DNA from 2 places in the Gracilibacillus sp. HCP3S3_G5_2 genome. Region 2 is predicted to be linked to the other one. Evidence: a T-box and tRNA genes for the amino acid it is inferred to sense, from the RefSeq annotation. Region 2 holds a T-box; the other holds one or more tRNA genes.
The links. The T-box of region 2 lies ahead of alaS (alanine--tRNA ligase). A T-box ahead of a tRNA ligase gene usually reads a tRNA of that ligase, here a tRNA-Ala.
Positions count from the first base shown of each region.

Region 1: it encodes a tRNA-Ala, which carries the amino acid that the T-box ahead of alaS (alanine--tRNA ligase) is inferred to sense. The anticodon was not compared.

Region 1 is NZ_JBQHXU010000007.1:222,156-227,931, forward strand. Features, by position in the region: gene ACTNEP_RS12370 (ATP-dependent Clp protease ATP-binding subunit) at 1-370, shown strand, start outside; gene ACTNEP_RS12375 (dimethylarginine dimethylaminohydrolase family protein) at 688-1,518, shown strand; partial or broken gene ACTNEP_RS12380 (YVTN family beta-propeller repeat protein) at 1,869-2,963, opposite strand; tRNA gene ACTNEP_RS12385 (tRNA-Ala) at 3,443-3,514, shown strand; gene ald (alanine dehydrogenase) at 3,720-4,856, shown strand; gene ACTNEP_RS12395 (DUF1450 domain-containing protein) at 4,917-5,162, opposite strand; gene ACTNEP_RS12400 (LrgB family protein) at 5,347-5,776, opposite strand, start outside.
Region 2 is NZ_JBQHXU010000003.1:163,921-169,696, reverse strand. Features, by position in the region: gene ACTNEP_RS05855 (bifunctional 4-hydroxy-2-oxoglutarate aldolase/2-dehydro-3-deoxy-phosphogluconate aldolase) at 1-169, opposite strand, end outside; gene ACTNEP_RS05850 (sugar kinase) at 181-1,134, opposite strand; gene ACTNEP_RS05845 (IclR family transcriptional regulator) at 1,135-1,896, opposite strand; gene ACTNEP_RS05840 (hypothetical protein) at 2,466-2,654, shown strand; gene ACTNEP_RS05835 (AI-2E family transporter) at 2,654-3,727, shown strand; T-box leader at 3,766-3,972, shown strand; gene alaS (alanine--tRNA ligase) at 4,039-5,776, shown strand, end outside.

The DNA of each region.
Region 1 (5,776 bases), on a different contig from region 2:
TGAAGCTGTTTCAACACTAGAAAATTTAAGCAGCTATTTCAAGCCAGAATTCTTGAACCGTTTTGACGCGATTATTCCATTCAATGAATTAGAACAAGAAGATCTACTCCGAATTGTAGACCTAATGATCGCGGAATTAAGCAAACAATTAGAAGAATCTGATCTTACCATTACTGTAAGTGATGAAGCGAAGAAATTCCTTGCTGATAAAGGTTATGACCCTCGCTTCGGTGCACGTCCATTACGTCGCGTTATCCAGGATAAAGTAGAGGACGGCATCACAGATCTCATCTTGGAAGAAGAGGATGTTAAACAAATAGAGATCATGTTTGAGAACGAAGATATCGTTGTGAAAAAGAGCGCTAGCTAGTATTTTAGCTAGTGCTTTTTTTGTGTTGTTTACATAATCGGAAAGAGGCCAGCAAAGTCCAGAAAGTGGCCAGCAAAATACATAAAAGAAGCACGGTTGGCAGCCTAAGGACGAACCAACCGTGCTTGTTTTCAAGATATTACTTTATCTGTATGAAAGAAAGAACCATTTGATTACTGAAAGATTGATTTAAAAGATAAAATGATGCAAGTGTACAGGTTTGTGTTTGGACAATTCTGGACGCTTTGTCCCTTTCTTTAGAATGAATGAAACGAAGTAAGGTATAATAAAAAATAAAAAAGGGAGCGCATTTCTCCATGATTTATCAGCAAAATGAATATGACCGCTTAAAACGAGTAATTACTTGCCCACCAACATATATGGAAATTAGAAAGGTCATCAATGAAACACAGAAATTTTATGAAGATGAAAATATTGATGTAGATATAGCTATGGAGCAGTTTGAAAGTTTTGTACAAACATTGGAACAGTTTGATATTGAAGTGATCGAACTGACACCAGACCCTAAGTTGAATGAACAAGTCTTTACAAGAGATATCGGATTTACAGCAGGAGCATCACTTTTCACTTGTGAGATGGGGCGTAATATTAGGAAGCCAGAAATCGATGTGTTGCATCAGTACCTTGATCACGAAAATTTGCCATATATACCTTTGAGTACACGCTCTATTGAAGGGGGCGATGTGATTGTTTCTAACGATAAAGTTTTTGTAGGAAGGAGTCTTAGAACAACTACAAAGGCTATTGAAGAGTTACAATTACAAATTCCTGAAAAAGAGGTCATTACGGTTCCTATTCGTGAAGATATTCTTCACCTGGACTGTTGTTTTAATTTAGTGAGTGATAAGGTAGGACTTATCTATAACGACGCTTTTAATGAAAAGGAACGCAACTTACTCCATAATGAATTTGATTTAATAGAAGTAACGGATGATGAGCAATTTACTTTGGGTACGAATGTATTTTCTCTCGGAGATCGACACATTATTTCGTTACCTGACAATAAACTTGTGAATGAACAGTTAACAGAAAAAGGATTCGAAGTTGTAGAAGTACAGTTTTCGGAAATTATTAAATCTGGCGGCTCCTTTCGGTGCTGTACTTTGCCAATAGAACGAGAGAAGTAATGGACATAACCAATTTTCTTCACATCAAATACGAACGATGTAATACGTTTTATTGCGCAATATAGGGATACTTTTCACTAACTTACGTTTTATGATATCGAGTGTAAAGCATCCACTCTGACTGATCGTTTCGCTTTCCGAGGGTCATGCTCTTTAGTAACCTATTTTATAAAAATTAAATTCAACTTATGGGAAAGCCATTGTCTGTGTGTGGACAAATAAGAAAAAATAGGAATACGTACCAAAAAAGCAGGTAGAAAAAAATCCGTTTTTCCTTGCCTGCTTTTATTTCTATAGAAAACCACTCGTTATAACCTATTTTAGGGGTGAATCAGAATTCGTGAAGGGATTTATTCGCATATTGTTCCGATTGCTATACCAGTTGGAGCGTTACCCACTGGGATAGTATCGATTACTGTATTCGTTGTAATATCAATGATCGATACTGTATCTTCAGCTTGATTTGTGACGTAAGCGCTTGTTCCATCCGGCAAAATGGCGATTTGATCAGGTGATTGACCAACAGGAATTGTAGCAATAACTGTATTCGTAAAAACATCAATGACCGATACATTGTTATTCCCCTTATTTACAATGTATGCGAGGGTTCCGTCTGGTGTGATGGCTGCACCAACGGGTTGGATTCCTACGGGAATGGTATCAAGGACCATGTTCGATTCCAAATCAATAACCATTACATTGTTATCCCCTTGATTAGTGACAAAGCCACGTGTCTCGTTCGGTAAAATGGCGATTAATCTAGGACGATCTCCAACATCAATCGTATCGACTACCGTATTTGTCGCCGTATCAATGACCGATATTGTATCACCCAATTCATTTGCGACGTAAGCACGCGTACCATCCGCAGTAAAACTAATTCCTTGAGGGCCGTTCCCTACCATAATGGTAGCTACCACTGTATTTGTCGCTGTATCAATAACCGAAACAGTGTCATCTTCATGATTGGAGACATAAGCGGTTGACCCATCTGGAGAGATTCCTATACCGAGCGGATCTTCGCCAACGATAATGGTAGTAATCACCGTATTTGTCGCTGTATCAATGACCGATACGGTGTTAGAAAAGAAATTTGGAACATAAGCTCTTGTCCCATTTGGCAAGACAGCTACTTCAAGAGGGGCATTTCCTACAGTAGTGGTAGCAGTAACCGTATTTGTTTCCGTATCAATAACCGATACGGTATCATTTGCTGGATCATTTATATCACCCGCATTAGTGACGTAAACGATGAAATTACACGAAATTGGGGGCGGGGAAGGGTTCCTGTAGAGAGTGATACAGTATGTCCCACTTTCACCTTCATCGGCTGTGATCGTAAAAGAAGTTGGATTATTCACAGATTGGGTATCCGTATTCCCTGGTGCTGCACTTAAAGAGATCGCTGGAGATGCGGCTCCTGCTGCCGTTACCGGTCCTGTGCTTGATACTGAATTGAACAATTGAAATGTTCCTGAACGATAACTACCAGCTGTTGCACTCCAAACTTCTTCAGCTGCTAGCGGGCCATTAAAATTTCCGCAAAAGCTCTCTTGCATAATCGGAAACGAGGGACAACAAGCTCCCATTCTTTTGGTGGATTTCATTTTCCTTCCTCCCTTCCATAAGATTCTTGACAGCCATGGTACATTTCTATCTTATCTATACAATTAATTTATAAAAATTCTTTGAAAAAGATTGTACATTTGTTACTAAAACAAATTTTGTGCTAGTTCATCATCTTTTCATATCTTTAACAGAGAGAGTATCAGCATCGCTGTCATGAACGGCAAAGTAGATGGATATTAAAGCAAATTTGCAATTTGTTATTCTCTGAGTTATCAAATCATAAAAACTTGCTGCAATCCCATCAAAATTATATAATAAAATTAATTTACGAATTCAACCTACTTGATTTTATAATGGGGCTGTAGTTCAGTGGGAGAATACTTGTCTGGCAGACAAGGGGTCACGGGTTCAAATCCCGTCAGCTCCATTCTTGACCAACCATATGTTAATAACTCCATCAAATCGTATCGCTCTTACTTGTTCTAATTACAGAACGAGAGGAGTGCTTCTTAATATAAAAGGCAACAGGTTACTATTTTTCCATTCATTCTTGTATTAAATCTACATAAAATAGGGAAAACGAATAAGAAGAAATATTCATACAATACTACCAAAGAGAAGGCGGTGAAGTAATGAAAATCGGTGTACCTAAAGAAATTAAAAGCAATGAAAATCGTGTGGCAATTACGCCTGCAGGAGTAATGATGCTGACACAAGCAGGTCATGAGGTGAGAATAGAGAGCGGGGCAGGTCTTGGTAGCGGTATTGAGGATGCTGCCTACAAAGGTGCAGGTGCAGAAATTGTTCCTTCAGCAGAAGAAGCATGGGCACAGGAATTAGTAGTGAAGGTAAAGGAGCCTCAACCGTCAGAGTTTTCTTTTTTTCGGAAAGATTTACTTCTTTTTACTTACTTACATTTAGCTGCTGAGCAAGAAGTGGCGGAAGCTTTATTAGAGCATAAAACGACAGGTGTTGCGTATGAAACGATTCAATTGGCAAATGGTGCTTTACCTTTATTAACGCCAATGAGCGAAATTGCAGGGCGGATGTCGGTGCAGGCAGGTGTTAGGTTTCTGGAAAAAACCTATGGTGGCAAAGGTGTACTTTCTAGTGGTGTACCGGGAGTTTCACCAGCCAATGTAGTGATTATCGGCGGAGGGATAGTAGGTACGAATGCAGCGAAAATAGCAATTGGGTTAGGTGCAAATGTTACGCTATTAGATATTAATATAGATCGTTTGCGTCAATTAGAGGATTTGTACCAAGGCAAAATTAGGACCTTGGCATCGAATGAATATAATATTGCAGAACAAGTAAAAACGGCAGATTTAGTAATAGGCGCTGTCCTAATTCCAGGTGCTAAAGCACCGAAGCTAGTCACAGAAGAGATGGTTAAAATGATGGAGCCAGGATCTGTCATTGTAGATGTAGCAGTGGATCAGGGTGGATCGATTGAAACGATTGACCGGGTTACAACGCATGAGAACCCTGTTTATGTTAAACATGACGTTATTCATTATGCCGTCGCTAATATCCCAGGTGCAGTGTCACAAACTGCTACGTTCGCACTGACAAACGCCACAGCACCATATATTTTAAATCTGGCAAACAAAGGATTAAAGAATTACCTTCTCACGGATCCTGCATTTGCCAAAGGGGTAAACACGTACCAAGGAAAGCTTGTTCATGAAGCTGTGGCAAAAGCGCTTGACAGACGATATACGGACCTAAGTTCCGTTTTGAATAGGCTAGGTAATCCAGCACAATAAATATTAAAATAAGAAGGTCACCGGATCTATTCCGGTGACCTTCTTCAGACCAAGCGCTTTTTACTGATAGAATGCTAATTCTGCTTCTATGGCTTTTTTTATTTTCGCTAATGTTTCCTCTGGAGTTTTGCCATGAACTCGTTGATTGTTAACCAGTGCATACGGTTTTAATCTGCATAATCCACAGAAATTTAAGCAGTCGTTAATTAAAACCGCTACCTCTGGATATTCTGATTCGATCATATTCTCTATATCAAATGTATTCATTAAATTGCTATCACAAATTTCTACAACCACGATTCCCATCCAATCACCCTTTGTTCATATCTTGCATTACTAATACAATTCCTATTGGCTAGCGAAGCTTATCGGGAGCCCGTTAAACCTTCCATCTATTCTTAACATTTGTACAACATGCTAGTACATTATCAATCAATAAGTCTTGAGAAGAGTAATTTAAACGAATCAAATTAGAGTATTGCCTTCTCTATCACAAGTTTAAAAAGAGTGGCACTAAGAAGGATACCACCACAGCACTAATTGTCATTGCTAACGCACTAACCGCGCCATCCTGTTCACCTAATTCTAAAGCTTTTGAAGTACCGATTGCATGTGAGGCTGTTCCGATTCCTATTCCTCGTGCAACGGGATGCTGAATACGAAATAATTTCAAAACGAGTGGTCCAAACATTGCACCACTAATTCCAGCTATCATTACAAATACTGCAGCAAGTGATAAATTCCCACCAGCTGTACCTGTTATACTTAATGCTACAGGTGTTGTAACTGATTTAGCCGCCACTGACTTGATAATCTCATCTTCAAACCCTAACCATTTTGCTCCTACGATACCAGTGATTACGCCAACAATCGAACCAGCAAATACGCCAACAAAAATCGTACGTGCATACTTTTTTATT
Region 2 (5,776 bases):
CCTTCAGGTCTTTAATTCCTTCTATGGCCTGAGGAGAGTTTAATGTCACCTCTATAAGACGGACACCGCCTTCTTTTAAAGCCTTTCCAATTTGTAATAAGTCTTCTTTCTCAGCCCCGCGGATAATCGCAATAATTTTGTGCTGATAAATTGCCTCAAGTGTATGCATAAATATCCTCCTTATCGGTTTACATCATCCTGTATAGTTGATTCCATAAATGCTAGTAATTGCTTTCTTGTTGGCAACCCCTCTATATCACCATCAACCTGAGTTACTAAAGCTCCCATAGCACAGGCGCGTTGTACAGCATCTTTCCATGTTACTTTGTCTAATAAACCAGATAAAAGTCCTGCAGCAAAACCATCTCCTGCCCCAACAGGATCAACTACATATGGAACAGAATAAGCATCTACAAAACCACTTTCTTCACTATTTTCATAGTACGCTCCTTTTTCTCCCAGCTTAACCACGACTACACCAGCTCCTAGATCCCTGCAATATTGGCTGATTTCTAAAGCATCCATCGTGTCAAATAAAAAGTCGCCTTCCGCTTTTCCAGGTAGTACAATATCAGATAAGCTAATGATTCTCTTCAATAATTCTGCTCCACTGTCTTTATCAAGTAATTTCTTTCTTATATTGGGATCAAATACAACCGTTACCTTTTCCTGCTTTGCCTTATCAAGAAGTGCAAAAATCATCTTTTCACATGATGGACTCAAAGCAGGAGTAATTCCTGTTATATACAAATATTTAGTAGCTGAGACATCTACGTTTTCAATATCCTCCGGAGTCATTCTACTGGCAGCTGAGTCTTTTCTATAATAAAAAATCGAACTTGTTTGTGCATTTGTTTTTTCTTTCAAGAAAAGTCCAGTAGCTGCTTCCTTATCTTGTTTCACATAGGTTGTGTTAACTCCCTCACCACGCACAGCGTTTACAATTTTTGCGCCGAGCTCATCATCTCCTACACTGCTGATCCAGCTTGTCTGATATCCGAGCTTTGCTAAACCTATTAACGTATTTGTTTCAGCACCAGCAATTCGTACAGTAAATTCGTTTGCATACCGCAATTGTCCACTTGTCTTAGGAGAAAACAGAACCATTGTCTCTCCAATACTTAACACATCCATTTAAACACCTTCCTTATTCACATACCCCAGTTTTGCTGAAATTTCTGTTGCTGTTTGCTTTAAATGTTTCAAAATATTAGCTTTCTGTCTAAGCATCCTCTCCTTAGGACCTGCCACACTAATTGCAGCTTGAATATCACCTTTCATATCAAATACTGGAGCTGCTAAACAATAAAGACCATCTTCATTTTCCTCATTATCTATGGAATATCCTTGTTGTTTATATTCCTGGAGTCGTTTCACTAATTCTTCTTTGTCCGTAATTGTCTGTTTAGTAATCGCCTTCAATTCTGTGGTATTTAAGTAATGATTGCGTTTAGCTTCATTCATAAATGCAAGATAAGCCTTACCGAGCCCTGTACAATATAGCGGTTTTTGCCCGCCTGGGTAAGCAGAGGTTCTAATGGAACGGTTACTATTAATCTTCGCAACATAAACAAGTTCATGGTCAGCTAATACTGCCATAAATACAGTTTCTTCAACTGCCTCCATTAATTTTTTTAACGATGACTGACCTAAAGAAGATATATCCAGTGACTCCACTGCCGCATTTCCAACAGGAATGAGTTTCGGCCCTAAAATAAATAGATTCTGCTGATTAACAGACAAGTAATTTTCATTAAGCAGTGTTTTGATTAAGCCTGATGTACTGCTTTGTGGAAATTGTAGGGTTTCACTAATTTCTTTGATTGTCATTCCTTCAGTATTTACACTAAGAAGCTCAAAAATCCTTAGCACACGCTCTGCAGATTTAACTGCCATCACATCACCTCCATCACATATGTGATTTAAAATCCTATATATGATTATCGAAAAATATAACATGATTTTTGCAGAATATCAACCATAAAATTAAAGCGTTTCATTTTTTTCGTTCGAGTAAGGGAATAAAGAAATAATTTTTCGTCTCTGTTACACACCTAAGTATGGGTATTAGGTAGTGAAGAGTTATATTAAATGAAGAAGTGAATGGGCTAGCATTAGAATGATAAGTAAAGGCGTAGATATAAAAGATGGTTAAGGAGGTAAAATAGTGAAAAGTAATGTTTCTTTGTGGTTGGGGTAATTTAGCAATGTTAGTAAGTTCGAAAAATAGTAGAAAAAAATAATCATTACTACTTGGAGTTATGAGCTGATTAAAAAACGATAAGAAAACTCATATCTTGAGTGGTTTTACATTTTTCGAAGCTGTTTCGATCACTTCCAACAAGATGATAAACGTGCTTTTCATCCAACTGCTGATTTTCACGGATTTCTTTAGCATTCCTATGTATAATTCCCTCCAAATAGGAAAGGCTGAAAAATAAAAATGTAAAAGTGAGGGAATGTAAGTGATTTGTCCGAATTGTCGCAGCAAGAATATCGGAATTATCGGTCCCGAGCAATATTATTGCTGGGATTGCTTTATTGAATTATCTGTCCAGAATAATATGCTGCATCTGCATGAAGTAGAAATGGACGGATCGTTAAGCTCATTAGATGATTTATTTTCTGATGAGGAAAGACGTGTAGAAAGGTAATGAAGTCCAATCAATCAAGAATTCGTATCGTTCTTCAATTGATTATTCTTTGTCTGGCAGTTTTGTTTCTATACTTAATGTATATATTATTTCCTTTTTATAAGCATGTGCTAATCGTTCTTTTACAGATACTAGCGCCTTTTTTAGTTGCCGGTTTAATCGCTTATTTATTACATCCAGTCGTTGAAAAAATCCATCGTTTGCACATTCCACGACCGTTGGCTATTATTTTTATATATCTCCTTTTTTTTGGAGTATCTGGTTATGGTATTTATATATCCTTCCCACTGTGGATGAAGCAAATTCAGGAAATGCAGCAAAATATTCCACAATACGTAGAATCATATCGTTCCTTTATTTATGGCATTTATGATCAAACCTCATTTCTGCCTGAGGGATTTCACGATAATTTAGATGAATTCTTTGAAAATATTGAAACAACACTAGGTGAACAAATAACCAATCTACTTAGGAATATCCCGATGTTGTTCGATATTTTTGTTATGCTAGCGGTTATACCCATTTTAGCCTTTTATTTTTTGAAGGACTATCAACAATTACAGAGAAGTATTTTGAAAATAGTACCACTAAAATATCAACCTTTTACGAAGAGACTTGCGCATGATATGGAAGAAAGCTTGGGAAAGTACATTCGTGGTCAAATATTAGTCTGTTTTTTCGTTGGGTTAATCAGTTATTGCTTGTTTCGAATAATTGGAATGAATTATGCAGTCGTATTAGCAACCATTATTGGTTTCACTAATTTCATTCCATACTTCGGACCAATCATAGGAGCAATTCCTGCGCTTTTGATTGCCTTTACGATGTCAACCAAAATGGTCTTCTATGTACTTCTAGTAGTTTTAGCTGTTCAAATAACAGAAGGCAATTTACTATCACCGTTTATAGTAGGCAAAAGTATACACATTCATCCTGTTTATCTAATCTTGGTATTATTTATTGCGGCAAACACAGCTGGCATTATTGGGATGATTTTAGCAGTGCCCTTACTTGCAGTAGCCAGAGTTGCCGTCCCATTGATTATTAGACAGGTAAAAGCAATTGACAGATAATCAAATGTTATCTATAATATGCTAACGAAGTGAAATAAATGAAAACGAAGAAAAACCTTAGTACTGGATTACCGTTTTAAGAGAGGAATTTCCGTGGCTGAAAGAAATTCTAAATGCTCTGATTCAGGAAGCTAGTTTGGAGTGCAGCTAATTCCTGCCGGTTCCATCTCCGTTACAGATGTCAAAGTGACAGTCACTTAGACTGTAATTAGGGTGGTACCGCGGATATAACTCTCGTCCCTGCTATGATAGGCAGAGATGGGAGTTTTTTATATTTTGAGAGAAACCAAATTAAACGGAGGCGAATAATGATGAATAATTTAACATCTGCTCAAGTACGGCAAATGTTTTTGGACTTTTTTAAAGAAAAAGGTCATGCAGTGGAACCAAGTGCATCCTTAGTACCGAAAGATGATCCAACATTATTATGGATCAATAGTGGTGTTGCCACTTTAAAAAAATACTTTGATGGTCGAGTTGTTCCAGAGAATCCGCGGATTACGAATGCACAAAAATCAATTCGTACGAATGACATCACCAATGTAGGTTATACGGCAAGACATCATACTTTTTTTGAAATGTTAGGCAACTTCTCCATTGGCAATTATTTCAAAGAAGAAGCAATTGACTATGCTTGGGAATTTCTAACCAGTGACAAATGGATCGGGTTTGACCCGGAGAAATTATCTGTTACGGTACACCCGGAAGATGAGGAAGCATATGTGCTTTGGCGTGATAAAATTGGTCTTTCGGAAGACCGCATTATTCGACTAGAAGAGAATTTCTGGGATATTGGGGAAGGACCAAGCGGGCCAAATACCGAAATATTCTATGACCGTGGCGAAGCTTATGGTAATGATGCAAATGATCCAGAATTGTATCCTGGCGGTGAAAATGAACGCTACTTAGAGATCTGGAATCTGGTGTTTTCGCAGTTTAACCATAATCCTGACGATACGTACACACCGTTGCCAAAGAAAAACATTGATACAGGGATGGGACTTGAACGTCTTGTTAGCGTGATTCAAGGTACACAAACAAATTTTGAAACAGATTTATTCTTACCTATTATTCAAGCAACTGAAGAGCTTGCTAATACTACCTATAATACGAATGAAGATGCTGATGTGGCATTTAAGGTTATTGCCGATCATATCCGAACGGTCACGTTTGCGGTGAGTGATGGTGCTTTACCTTCGAATGAGGGACGTGGCTACGTATTACGCCGACTCTTACGGCGAGCGGTTAGATATGCAAAACAAATCGGAATTGAGAAGCCATTTATGTACCAGCTTGTTCCTGTAGTCGGTACGATTATGGAAGCTTTCTATCCGGAAGTAAAAAATAAAACAGACTTTATTCAGAATGTGATAAAAACGGAAGAAGACCGTTTTCATGAAACATTACAGGATGGCTTACAAATTTTCCACCAAATTATTGCTCAAGAAAAAGCAAAAGGAAATAAAGTATTTCCGGGTGAGGAAGTATTCCGTCTTTATGATACGTACGGATTTCCTAAAGAGCTAACAGAGGAATATGCAGGTGAAGCTGGATTTGCGATTGATGAGGATGGTTTCGAACAAGAAATGACGAAGCAGCGTGACAGAGCACGTAATGCACGTCAAAAAGTCGATTCGATGCAAATCCAAGATGGTGAATTAAATCAAATTACTTCCGAAAGTTCATTTGTAGGATATGATTCTTTACAAGCAGAAACAACAGTCCTTGAAATAGTAGCTAATAAAAAGCGTGTGGAGGCTGTTACAGCAGGAAATGAAGCATATGTCATTTTAGCAGAAACTCCTTTTTATGCAGAGAGTGGAGGACAGATTGCTGATAAGGGGATTCTTTCCTTTGATGGTGGCTATGCAGAGGTACAAGATGTTCAGAAAGCTCCAAATGGACAAAACCTTCATCGTATTTTAATTAAGGAAGGATCTTTAACAAAAGAGCAATCTGTTCATGCACAGGTAGACCAGACAGCACGCCAGTATATTATTAAAAATCATACGGCAACACACTTGTTGCATCAGGCGTTAAAGGATGTTT